DNA from 3 places in the Brevibacterium aurantiacum genome. Region 1 is predicted to be linked to each of the others. Evidence: riboswitches for the same ligand, from Rfam matches in the RefSeq annotation. Region 1 holds a riboswitch; each other region holds the start of a gene.

Region 1 (4,262 bases):
GCACCCAGGCCGATTCCGAATGTCGCCACCCCGATAGCCACCGGGTAGAGGACGCGTTTGCGGCGCAGCTTCTGCCACCACGTCTTCGGTTCCTCGTTGGCCGCCTCGGTGGCATCGGGTGATGGGTGCTGCGCTGACGGAACGTCGACGGTCGTGGCTGCGTCCGCCTCGTCGCTCAGGCTCCCGAAGGTGCTGGTGGCGTGGGATCGCTGAGTCTTGGCACCGAGTGACTTCGCCTTCACTGCCGGAGCGAGCTTCGTGCCGACTTCTCTGATCTTCTCTTTGCCCTTGTCGAGGCTGCTGGTGTAGAGCGTCACCGCGAGTCCGGTGATGATGCTCGCGACCCCTGCACCGACGACCGTTCCGGCCACGCCCAGCTGCCCGCCGATGACCGAGGAGGTGGCTGCTGCTGCGGCACCGGCGACGAGCTGGGTCGCCGAGACCCTGTTGGCGCTCTTCTCCTTCTTTTCCTTCTCAACGACTTCGTCCTTCGCAGTCGATTCGTCGACGGCTGTGGTGTTCTCCTGCATCATCCGAGTCGCCGACTCGGTCGACGTAGTTGGCACCGGCGCTTCTTCGCGTCGGATCGGATTCGGTGGCATCACCGGTGTGGTCACAAGCGAGGTCGCCGTCGGTGCCGACTGGGTGTTTCTGGCATGTGTGGCGGCGAGTTCTTCGGTGATCAGAGGCAGGGTCTGAGACGCCTGCGCGGCCGCTGTGCATTCTTGCTCATTCAGTCTGCCTGACTCATGCTGATTCGACACCAAAATACCTCCGATGACTGGTCTCTGAGTCCAGTATCGGCTGGCTGTTTTCGGGGTTCCTGACCCTCCTCTTCGAAGGCTGGGACAACGCTGTGAGAAGACGGCCACTCTGTGGTCGCTGACCTGCGATGATACCGACCTGTGTGACGCACAGGACAGGCGCTTTGCAGGATATTCGCAGGTCCAAAACGGGCGCCCACGACGCCCCGTTTTTCAGTGCAGAATGGCCACGCCGAGGTGGCCCGGAAGTACGTTCGTCTGCTCGAGTTCCAGCAGCTGGAATTTCGGGTATCCGGGGCCCGATTCCAAGGTGACTGCGAACAGCGCCGAACCGGTGAATTGTGTCGTCATCTGTAGGGCATTTTGTTCCGAGGTGGCCTGGTCATCCGTCTCGACCATGAGGTTGAGCGCGAAGCACGGCTCTTCCAGACTGCTGAGGGAGACGTTCTGCTCCCCACGGAATTTCACCGGCGCTGCCGGCGTCACTGAGTGCACCTGTCCATCGATCTCAAGGGCCACCTCGGCGCCGATGGGGAGGAAGGTCCGCGCCAAGCCCGGCAGCGGCGAGAACGCAGCAGGACGGTCCAATCGCGCAATACTCAGGCGCCAGCGTCGAAGGTTCGGGGTCAGAGCCTGGGACTGGATGAGTGAGACGAGCTCGGTCGCCTCCCCTGCCCCATTGGCCCACGGAACCGGTTCGAGGTCGTCGAAAGAGGTGATCACGTGCATGTGATCACTCTAGTCTCGACTCAGCTCGAGGCTGCTGGTGAGAACGTCAGTTCAGGACGAGACAGAACGGATGGCCTGCCGGGTCGAGGAAGACGCGGAAGGTGTCCCCCGGCTGGTCGACGGCTTTCCCTGCACCGAGTTCGACCACGGCAGCCTCGGCGACGTCGAGGTCATCGACGACGACATCGATGTGCATCTGCTGCGGGTGGGACTGCCCCGGCCAGCTGGGTGCGTGGTAGTCCTCAACCTGCTGGAAGCAGATCGGGGGCCAGGATTCGGATGTGATCTCTGCCCAGGTGCCATCGTCATCGACTCTGACCTGCCAGTCGAGGAGTTTTCCGTAGAATTCCGCGAGTTCACCGGCGTCGGGAGCATCGATGACGATGACGGGCTGCTTTGCGATAGCCATGGTCGTGAGTCTACGCGCCGCCGATGCTAGGCTCGAAACACCACAGGGGAGCGCCAGAAGACTGACGCTGAGAGTGCGCAAGCAGACCCTTCGAACCTGATCCGGTAAGCACCGGCGGAGGAAGTGAGGAGTGACACCGATGAGCGATGTCGACACGAAACACACGATCAGCAGCATTCGGCTGACCCCAGGAGGGCCTGTTGCGGCGCTGAGAGCGGAGGCGTCTTCCGCTTGGGAGGCCGCGGTCGGGCATAGATTCGTCACCGAACTGTTTGCCGGCACGGTCGACGACTCCGTGATGAGGAAGTACCTGATCCAGGATTACCAGTTCTTCGAATCGTTTCTCTCGATGCTCGGCGCATGCGTTGCCTATGGCGATGCCGTAGGGCCGAAGCTGCGGTTTGCCAAACAGCTCGGGTTCCTCGAAGCCGACGAGGATTCGTATTTCCTCACGGCCTTCGCCGAGGTGGGTGTCCCTGCCACCGACTACGCTGACCCCCAGCTGACTGGGCCGACTGAGGGCTTCCGTGACCTCATGTACGAAGCCGTCGACTCGGCGTCCTACGCGGACCTGCTGGTCGTGCTCGTCATCGCCGAATGGCTCTACCTCGATTGGGGCGAGCGCTCGGAACCGATGCCTGTACGCCGAGTCCATTCCGGGTGGATCGAATTGCACCGTGGTGAGGATTTCCGGGCGTGGGTGCAGTTCCTCATCGACGAACTCGAGCGAGTCTTCCCCACTGGCGAGGACGCGGAATCCGCCGCGGTGCGAGACAGGTTGTCGCGCATCTGGCACCGAGCGGTCGAATTGGAGTTGGCCTTCTTCGATGAGGCGTATGTGCAGGGGTGAGATGCCGAACACCAACGGAGACGGCACTCGCGCCGCAGTGCTCTGCCGACTGCTCTCGCAAGTGCGAGAGTCCGCTGCCGGTGGGCGCAGCCTCGTGGCCATTGACGGCCTCGATGGAGCGGACAAGAGCGTCCTCGCCGAGGAATTGGTCCAACTGGCAGCCCAGGACGGGCTTCGCCCGGTTGCGTCGCTGAGCATCGACGGATTCCACCATCCCCGCTCGGTCAGATACACCAATGGTCGTGGGCCCGATTCCTTCTACCGGGACTCTTATGACTACGAAGCCTTCATCCGATCCGTCGTCATTCCGTTCAGACAGGGAGCATCGGTGGTTCCATCGTTCTGGGATGTTGATGCCGACGTGACCGTTTTACCCGCACAGCTCGACCTGCCGCAGAACTGTGTCCTCCTCGTGGATGGGATCTTTCTCCACCGGCCCGAACTTCGCGATCTGTGGGATGCGAGCGTGTGGGTGCAGGTTCCTTTTACGGTCTCAGTACCCCGGGGAAACGAACGAATCCCCGGCACATATGATTCGGACCCCGAGTCACAGTCCAACCACCGTTATGTCGGCGGCCAGCGTCTCTATCTCGCAGAATGCTCGCCGTGGAAGTCGGCAACGTGGATTTTCGACAACGAAGATCTCGAGCTCCCCACCCTGCGGCGACTCTCTGAGGAGTCAGCGGGGAACCCAAGGACCGAGAACACAGTTGCCGAGGACTAGGAGACAGCCAACCAAAGCGTGTCAGTCCCCTCCCCTAGACTGAGCCCATGAGCAATGCTGAGGTAGATGCCGTTGTCGTCGGATCCGGGCCCAATGGCATGGCCGCCGCGGTCACCATGGCTCGGGCGGGCCTGTCCGTGCAGGTGTATGAGGCCCAGTCGACCATCGGCGGCGGCGCCCGCACCCTTGACCTGGGACTGGCCCCCGGCATCACCCATGACATCTGCTCGGCCGTGCACCCGCTGGCGATCTCGAGCCCGTTCTTCGTCGACTTCGACCTGCGCGCCCGGGGCCTCGAGTTCACCACCCCCGAGGTCTCCTACGCTCAACCGCTCGACAATCAGCCAGCCGCGCTGGCCTTCCACGATCTCGAGACCACGGTCGACCACCTCGGCGCGGCCGGTCCCGAATGGCGGCGTTTCTTCGCCCCACTGCTCGAGCGCGTCGATGATGCGATCTGGCTGTCGCTGGGCGACAAGCGCTCCATCCCGGAGACGCTGCGCGACGTTCCCGGTATCGCCAATGTGGTGAAGTTCGGGCTGCGGCTGCTGACCCAGGCCAGCCCGGCCTGGAACATTCCGCTGTCCCATGAGACGTCTCAATCCCTGTTCACCGGTGTCGCCGCCCACGCGATCGGCGGGCTGCCATCCATGGGCACAGCCGCCACGGCCACAATGCTCTCGACCATTGCCCACGCCGGCGGCTGGCCCTCCCCTGTCGGCGGTTCGCAGGCGATCATCGATGCCATGGTCGCCGACCTCGAAGCACACGGCGGTTCGGTGACGA
Region 2 (4,262 bases), 1.6 Mb from region 1:
GACGTGAATGTGGACTTCTACTCCCTCGGCGAGGAGTCGCTGGGCGACCGCGACTCGGTCGTTGAGGACGATGGGGACACGACGGTTCGTGTCGACCAGAACGCTGTCGACGGCTGCGATGACCTCACGAGTCAACGTGTAGAACGCATCGTCGTCGATGTCCTTGTCGCGGACTTGCACGATCCCCACTCCCCCGCCCACAGCCTCGCGGACGGTATCGGCGACGCTGCGTCCAGCTTCGCGGCACTGTGCCGAATCGGTGACGAGGTAGAGCCGAGCGTCGATTCCGGCCAGGCGGGTGTTCGCCTCGGGAGACGAGGCGCTCATGACTGTGCTCCGTCGATCGCCTCGGCGTCGATCGCACTTGATTCGACCCTGTCTGATTCGACGTGGACCCCGGCCAGATCATCACCCGTGATCGTGTGCAGCGCATCGAGGAAGTTCACGGAGAAGCTGCCGGGTCCGCGTGCACCCTCGGCGGCGGTCTCACCGGCGACCTTGAAGTGAGCGTGGGCTGCGACCACGGCCTCGAACCTCGCCGAGGCGGTCGTTGCGCCCACGAGATACGCGGCGGTGACTGCGCCGAGAGAGCATCCGGTGCCGATGACCAGCGGCATAAAGGAGTGTCCCCCATCGAGGCGGGCGACATGGTCGGCCCCGTCGAAGTGAGCGACGATCGCGTCCTTGGGACCTGAGACGGCAACGATTGCTCCGGTGGACTTGGCCAGTTCGGCCGCGGCCGGAATCACCGCATCAACCTCGTCGGTGGAGTCCACTCCCCGACCACCCAGGCCCACTCCGGCCAGTGCCGCGATCTCGGAGGCGTTGCCACGGATGGCAGTGGGTGAAGAGTTCGCCGCGCGACGGATTCGTGTGGTCCGGAAGTCGACCGCCCCAATGCTCACCGGGTCGAGGACCCACGGCTTGGAGTCTGCATTGGCTGCGTCGATGGCGGCGTCAGCGGCAAGGAACTGCTGATTCGTGGCGGTGCCGAAGTTGACCAGCAGTCCGCTGGAGATGCGCGTGAACTGTGCGGCATCGGCCTCGTGGTCGAGCATCGCCGGGGCGGCACCGACGGCCAGGAGCACGTTGGCGCTGAATTGCTGCACAACGGTGTTCGTGATGCATTGGATGAGTGGATTGCTCGCACGCAGTCGTGCATTGGCAGAACGCAGGTCGAAGTCAACCATGACGATCCCTTCGCTAGTATGGCCCAGATCAGGTTCGATGGGTGTTCTCTCAGCCTCACGCGATCAACGTCAGGCACCCCATGTCATTGCCCACGACTGTATCAGCACGTCTGAAGTTGGGCGAAGCGGCAACGCTGAGGAGCGCGAGCGGAAACCTGAGAAGGGCAAACCGGAACCCGGGCCCACCTCGGCGCCTATATGCCAACACATCGAGCGGACCACTGATCATCGAGGGCACCAGTTGCAACTGGTACTTTCGACGCTCAGTGGTCCGCTCGATGAGCTTGCTTGGCGAGAGGGCGACCGGCGCTAACCGTGACCCTCGCTAACCCCGACGTTCGCTAACCCCGTCCGACGTACCTTTGTCCGCGGCGGCTCAGTGCGTCGATGACGACGGCCGTGAGCAGGACGAGCGCGGTGATGATCTGCTGTGCATCGGAGTTGAAGCCGATGAGGTAGAGACCGTTGTTGATCGCACCGACGACCAGGGCACCGAGTACGGCTGCCCAGGCTGTACCGCGACCACCGAAGAGCGAGGTGCCCCCGATGACCGCTGCGGCGATCGCGTTGAGCAGGTCCTGTGTGCTCACCAGCGTCGATCCCGCGTTGGTCGTCACACCGGTCTTGATGAAGCCGAACAATGCGGCCAGCACACCGGCGGCCATGAACACGCTGATGCGCACCCAAGTCACCCGAATGCCCGCACGTCTGGCGGCTTCGACCTTGCCGCCGACCGCGTAGATCGAGCGCCCGTACTTGGTCTTGCGCAGCACCAGATCGATGACGATCGCGATGACGATCATGAGGAAGAACGGCATCGCCAGACCGAAGTCCTGGTTGACCAGGATGAGGAACCCGAACACGACGACGGTGAGGATGGCAATGCGCACGATCACCGAGGTCCAGCTGGGACTGTCGAGTCCCTCGTTGTGACGGCGCAGCTTCGAGTAGATGATCCCCGCACCGAAGCCGATGACGGCGACTGCCCCGAATACGTAGGCCCAGATCGCCGGGAAGTAGAAGCTCGCAAAGTCGAAGGCGAAGGTGTCGGCCATCGACAGGTTCTTCTGCACGCCCAGAGTGGTCAACGTCAGCCCAGTGAACGCCAGCAACCCTGCCAAAGTGACCACGAAGGCCGGTATCCCGACCACCGCGAAGAACCAGCCCTGGATCGCGCCGACGACGAGACCCAATACCAGCATGATGACCAGTGCGATCAGAGGCGGAACCCCTTGCCTGACCACCAACACACCCAGCAGTGAGGCGGAGAGCCCACCCAATTGCGCCAGCGACAGGTCGATCTCGCCGAGGAGCAGGATCAGGTTGATGCCCAACGCCAGGATCGCGAGGAACGCGACCTGCGTGGACAGGTTGACCAGGTTGGCCGGTGAGATGAACTTGCTGTTCGCCGATTGGAAGACGATGACGATGACGATGAGCGCCAGAATCACCGGAAATGAGCCGAGCTGGCCCTCCTTGACTCGACGCACGAATGTCGCGAAGAACCCCTCGCTCGAAATGCGTTCGTCGGTGATGAACGAGTTGCGGGTCATCGGCGCTCACCCCTCCGGGTCGCTCGCTGAGTCACGACATTGTCGTTGGCTCCCGTGATCGCGGCGACCAGCACGTCCGTGCGCTCGTCACCGGGGAAGTCACCGGCATCCTTGCCCAAGCGCAGAACGTGGACGCGGTCGCACACGGCCTGCACATCGGCCATGTTGTGGCTGACCAAAAGCACTCCGAGGTCGCGTTCTCGCAGGCGCTCGATGAGGTTGAGCACCTCGGCGGTCTGTGCCACACCGAGCGCCGCCGTCGGCTCGTCCAACATCACGATCGATGGTTCGCCGAGGAGGGACCTGGCAATCGCGACCGTCTGACGTTGTCCGCCGGAGAGAGCCGCGATCGGCACCCTCACGCTGGGGATCTTGGCCGAGAGGCTGCGCAGCAGCTCCCAGGATTTGGCCTCCATGGTGACCTCGTCGAGAACACCGCCGCGGGTCTTCTCGTGGCCGAGGAACAGGTTGGCGACGACGTCGAGGTTCTCGCACAGCGAGAGGTCCTGGAAGACTGTCGCGACTCCCGCCTTCTGCGCGTCCTTCGGCGCCGCGAATTTCTGGGACCGCCCGCCCAGGATGATCTCACCTTCGTCGGCGCCGTGGACTCCGGCGATGACCTTGACCAGGGTGGATTTGCCCGCGCCGTTGTCGCCGACGAGTCCGACGACTTCGCCGCGGCCGATGGTCAGGTTGATATCGGTCAGTGCCTGGACCGCACCGAATCGTTTGTTGATCCCGCGCAGCTCGAGGACTGGTTCGGCTCCGGTCTCCGGCACCCGCGAGTTCGCGGGCGCCGGATCAGTGGGTTGAGAATTCATATGTTCCTACTCGCCGATTTCTACTTGACGCCGGCGTCTTCGCAGAGCTTCTTCACGTCTTTGGTGCAGATGTCTTCCGCCTTGATCTGATCACCGACGATGTCCTTGACGGTGTCCGTTGTGACGACCTTGGCTTCGACGAAGTCCGTCGGAGTGTCCTTGTAGGTTGTTCCAGCCTTCGGCTCCTCGCCTCCGGCCAGGGCGACGGCTGCCTTCGCAGCGAACTCCGCCTGTGGTGGGATCGACTTGTAGATCGTGGCGTACTGGTCACCCCTGAGGATGTTCTGCAGTCCGTCGACCTCAGCGTCCTGTCCGGTGACGACCGGCTTCACCTTGGCCTTCTTGGTGGCGGCGAGGACACCACCGGCAGTTCCATCATTGGCTGAGTAGATGGCGATCGGCTCTTTGTCCGCACTCTGCAGCTGGCCTTCGACCCACTGACGGGCATCGTCCGGGTTCCAATCGAGGGTGTCATGGCTTTCGGTGATGTCGACGCCGGCCTTCTTCAGGGTCTCCTCGGCGCCGGCCTTGAAGTCAGCGGCGTTCGGGTCCTTCGGATCTCCGTTGACCATCCACACCGGTCCCGACTTCGGGTCTTTGTCCTCGGCCTTGAGCCCGTCGAGGACGGCCTGGCCCTGCAGGTTGCCGATCTTCTTGTTGTCGAACGAGGTGTAGTAGTCCGCACCTTCGAAGAAGCG
Region 3 (4,262 bases), 970 kb from region 1:
GATGCCCAATCCGCTGCCGATCGGAGCACCGGCCGGCATCACCACGGCGACACCGGCGTCCTCGAGCCTCTTAGCCAACGCCGGATCATCGTTCGTATAGGCGAAGACCGTGAACCCGTCGAGGACGAGTTCCTCCGCGGCCCTGAACAGCTCAACCGGATCCGGCAGCAGAGTCTCCTCATCGGCGATGACCTCGAGCTTCACCCAGTTCGTCTCGAGTGCCTCCCGGGCCAGCTGGGCAGTCAGCACAGCATCACGAGCCGTATAGCATCCGGCAGTGTTGGGCAGAATACGGATGCCCATACGGTTGAGCATGGCGAACACCGAGTCCCGGGCCGTCCCGTCATATCGGCGCAGGGCCACAGTCGTCAGTTCGGTGCCCGAGGCTTCCAGGGCCTGTTCGAGGATGCTCAGCGAACTGGCGCCCCCGGTGCCCATGACCAGTCGGGAGTTCAGGGTCACCTCGTCGACGTTCCAACTCATGTCAGCCTCCCTGCACAGCGGTGACGATGTCGACACTGTGCCCCTCGGCCAAGGTGAAGTCGGACCACTTCCCGCGCCTGATCACCTCACCGTCAACGGCGAGCGCTATGCCCAGACGACTGCCGTCGACGGGTGTGCCATCGACGGTGATGTCCTTGTCAACGAGACCGGAGACGAGGTCCCTGGCCGTGGTGGGACGGGCGAGTTCATGGCGCTCGCCGTTGAGCGTGATGCTGATCGTGTCGGTCACAGTTGACTCCCTGTCGGTTGCTGAAACATTTCGGTCGGTGTGGTCTGGAGGTGCTGAGCATGAGCGGCTTCGGCGAATCGGTCGGGCGTCACCGCGGCGAGTGTCTCCGTCGGTCTCGTCAGGGTTCCGCTCTCGCGCGCGAGGTCGGCGGTGAGGTTCGCCCCCAGAGGAGCGAGGAGGATGCCATGTCGGAAGAAGCCGGTGGACACCACACAGCCGGGATCGATGCGCCCGATGATCGGCACGTCATCGGGTGAGCCCGGCCTGGCGCGGGTGGTGATGTCGGTGATCTCGGCCTCGAGGATTGCAGGGACGAGACGTTCGGCGTCGCGCAGCAGCTGGTGGACGCCTCCGGCGTTGATCCCGGACCGACCGTCCTCACGACTCGTGGCACCGAGGACGAGTTCACCGTCGGGACGAGGCACAACGTAGACGGGCCGACCTTTGACCAGCCCACGGATCGTGCGTGTGAGAAGCGGGGTCAGAGTCTCGGGCGCCCGCAGTCTGATCACCTCGCCCCATACCTGGCGCAGGGGCAGCGCGGGAACTCCGGAGATGTCGTTGCAGGAACCGCCCGCGGCCACGACGACCTGATCGGCCTGCAGTCTCGTCCCATCCTCGAGTTCGACACCGACGGTCCGATCCGCCTGAGAGAGCAGACCGGTCACTCGGGCACGGACAACGGAGTCACCGAGGACGGCCAGCAGTGCACCAGTGAGTCGACGGGGATCGATCGAATGATCCCCGGGAATGGTGACCGCACCGCATACCCCGGGTGAGAGCGCCGGTTCCAGATCCCTGGCTCTTGACCCGGGAACGAGGGAGACGTCGAAACCGGCTGCGCGCTGCAGGTCGATGAGTTCGCGCAGAGAGGCGAGATCGGCCCGGTCACCGGCACACACAAAGGTCTCGGCGCTCGAATACCCCAGATCATGGCCAGACGCGGCAGCCAGCTCGGCGGCGAAGTCCGGGTACAGGTCTGCTGAGGCACGCATCAGCGGGTACAGGGGAGACTGCCCCCACACCACCTCGGCGGCCGGAGCCAGCATCCCCGCCGCAGCATGGGAGGTACCCATGGCGGGAGCCGGATCGATGATGGTGACGCTGACGCCGCGACGGCGCAGATTCCAGGCAGTGGACAAGCCGATGATCCCGGCCCCCACAACAATGACGTGCACGTGCTTCTCCCTCCGGCGGCATGATCCGCATCAGGTTGAACGGTCGGCACAAAGCCCTCTCAGCCCCCTTTATGAGGCTCCCGCGAACTCCTCTACTCTAGGAGCATGGCCGCAGATATGACAATGGACGCCGCAGTCCACGACACAGACAGAGCCGCACGACTGGACCGGCTTCACGCGTCCAGGCTCTATGTCTGCACCGATTCCCGCAGCGCGCAGGGCGATCTCCCCGAGTTCCTTGATGCCGCCTATGCCGGTGGCGTCGACATCATCCAGCTGCGCGACAAGGGCCTCGAAGCCCGCGCTGAGATCGAAGCACTCGAAGTCCTCAGGGAGGCAGCCCATCGTCACGGGAAGCTGTTCTCCGTCAACGACCGTGCCGATGTGGCCCTCCTCGTCGGCGCCGACGTCTTCCACATCGGCCAGGGCGACCTCACCAGCGAACAGGCACGCACGGTCCTCGGCCCCGACGTGATCCTGGGCCGCTCGACACACTCCATCGAACAGGCCCACGCCGCCGAGGCGGACCCCGAGATCGACTATTTCTGTCTCGGCCCCGTGTGGGAGACCCCCACCAAACCCGGCCGGGCCGCCATCGGAGTCGAACCCCTGCGTGCGCTCGCCACCACCGCAGCCAAACCCTGGTTTGCAATCGGTGGGATCTCCGCTGGTGAGCGGCTGGCGGAAGTCCAGGCCGCGGGAGCACAGCGCATCGTCGTCGTCCGCGCAGTGACCGCAGCAGATGACCCCGCGGCGGCAGCTAAGGAACTCAAACAGGCATTGTGACAGCGCGCAGCGCAGACGCCACGGAATCCATCTGACATGGGAGAGCACACAGTGAAGATACTCATTGCCGGAGCCGGCGCAACCGGCGGAGCGTTCGGCACCCGCCTGTTCGAAGCAGGACGCGATGTCACATTCTTCGTCCGCGAGGCCCGAGCACAGACGATGAGGGCCAACGGTCTGCGATTCGTTGCACCCGGGGAGGACCGGACGAACCACATCCCCGTCCTCACCGCAGCCGAACTCGCCACTGCCAACGGCTCGAGTTCGACGTCTTTCGACCTGGTGATCGTCGCGGTCAAGGCCAACGGTCTGGAGTCGATCATCGACGACATCAGACCCGCAGTGGGGGAGGACACCCTCATCATTCCGTTCCTCAACGGCATGGCTCAGATCGAGCGATTGGTCGAGGAGTTCCCCGGCCAGGTGCTGGGCGGTCTGGTCAAGATCGTCGGGACGATCATGGACGGTGCCGTCCACCAGATGACGGACCTCGCCGTTATGACCATCGGCGATCTCGACGGAACGGGCGTCCCGGATTCCATCGCCCAGGCCCTCGATGTTCCCGGCTTTAAGTTGCAGATTCTGGACAACATCACCGACGCCCTGTGGGAGAAGTGGATCTTCATCGCCGCAGCCGGGGTCGTCACCTGCCTGTTCCGGGCACCCGTCGGGGCGATCATGGCGGCCGGAGGGCATGCGCACATTGTTCGGATCGTCGACGAGCTCGAGGCCGTCGCGGCTGCGGGCGGACACCCGGTCTCGGCCAAGGCCAGGGAGATGACCTTGTCCATGCTCACCGCCGAGGGCTCGTCGTTCACCTCATCGCTCTACCGTGACGTGACTTCGGGCCTGCCCAGCGAAACCGAGCACATCCTCGGACACCTTGCGAGAACGGCAGCGGATCTGTCTGTGGCGACGCCGCTGCTCGACCTCACACTCGTGCAGCTGCGGGCTGGGGAGTCGCTGCGGCAGAGCTGAGCTCCGACGCTGAACTGAGCTCCGATTCAAAGTTGAGCTCCGAGGCTGAAATGAGCGTCGTCACGGACCTGACCTCCTCTGCGCCGAGGCGCAGCATCGTCAGATACGGTTCGTTGGGAACGGTGTGGGGGACTGCCTCGGATCCGTGCGGGGCCGTAAACGTCACCAGCGGGATCGAGCCCTTGCGGTCGAGGACGAGGAGCGTCTCGTACTTGCCCGGTCCCACCGAATGGGCGGAACCGACGGGAAGTTCGCAGGCCAAAGTCTCCAGCGGATTCGCGGATGACGGTGGGCGGTTCATCTCCTGATCAGCGACATCGGCGAACTGCTCGGCAGTGATGAGATACGCCTTTGCCGGTGTGGGGCCTGGGACCTGATGGTCATAGAAGGCCATTCCGCCGCCGCCCCACACGGTGGAGCTGCCGGCGAAGTAGATGGATCCGGGAAGTTCGATGCCCATTTCCGCTAGAGGCGGATCGGTGTTCCTCGCGCCGGGATAGGTGACGAGTGCACCTGGAGGACGGCCGCCCTGCAGGTAACAGGCGAGCCTGTCACGATGCATGTTCGACCCATAGCTGACATACCAC

Evidence for each region. Region 1 has a riboswitch for thiamine pyrophosphate ahead of CXR25_RS03290 (TenA family protein). Riboswitches for the same ligand answer to the same signal wherever they lie in the genome.
Region 2: linked by a shared signal. The riboswitch ahead of thiM (hydroxyethylthiazole kinase) and the one ahead of CXR25_RS03290 (TenA family protein) in region 1 are both predicted to bind thiamine pyrophosphate.
Region 3: linked by a shared signal. The riboswitch ahead of thiO (glycine oxidase ThiO) and the one ahead of CXR25_RS03290 (TenA family protein) in region 1 are both predicted to bind thiamine pyrophosphate.

The regions. Positions count from the first base shown of each region.
Region 1 is NZ_CP025333.1:723,137-727,398, reverse strand. It holds gene CXR25_RS03305 (hypothetical protein) at 1-764, opposite strand, end outside; gene CXR25_RS03300 (HutD family protein) at 978-1,493, opposite strand; gene CXR25_RS03295 (VOC family protein) at 1,540-1,902, opposite strand; TPP riboswitch at 1,937-2,042, shown strand; gene CXR25_RS03290 (TenA family protein) at 2,042-2,752, shown strand; gene CXR25_RS03285 (nucleoside/nucleotide kinase family protein) at 2,754-3,476, shown strand; gene CXR25_RS03280 (phytoene desaturase family protein) at 3,524-4,262, shown strand, end outside.
Region 2 is NZ_CP025333.1:3,128,399-3,132,660, forward strand. It holds gene thiE (thiamine phosphate synthase) at 1-327, opposite strand, end outside; gene thiM (hydroxyethylthiazole kinase) at 324-1,190, opposite strand; TPP riboswitch at 1,178-1,281, opposite strand; gene CXR25_RS14490 (sugar ABC transporter permease) at 1,532-2,743, opposite strand; gene CXR25_RS14495 (ATP-binding cassette domain-containing protein) at 2,740-3,564, opposite strand; gene CXR25_RS14500 (substrate-binding domain-containing protein) at 3,585-4,262, opposite strand, start outside.
Region 3 is NZ_CP025333.1:1,691,294-1,695,555, forward strand. It holds gene CXR25_RS07810 (thiazole synthase) at 1-483, opposite strand, end outside; gene thiS (sulfur carrier protein ThiS) at 485-733, opposite strand; gene thiO (glycine oxidase ThiO) at 730-1,911, opposite strand; TPP riboswitch at 1,902-2,005, opposite strand; gene thiE (thiamine phosphate synthase) at 2,029-2,697, shown strand; gene CXR25_RS07830 (2-dehydropantoate 2-reductase) at 2,734-3,675, shown strand; gene CXR25_RS07835 (histone deacetylase) at 3,629-4,262, opposite strand, start outside.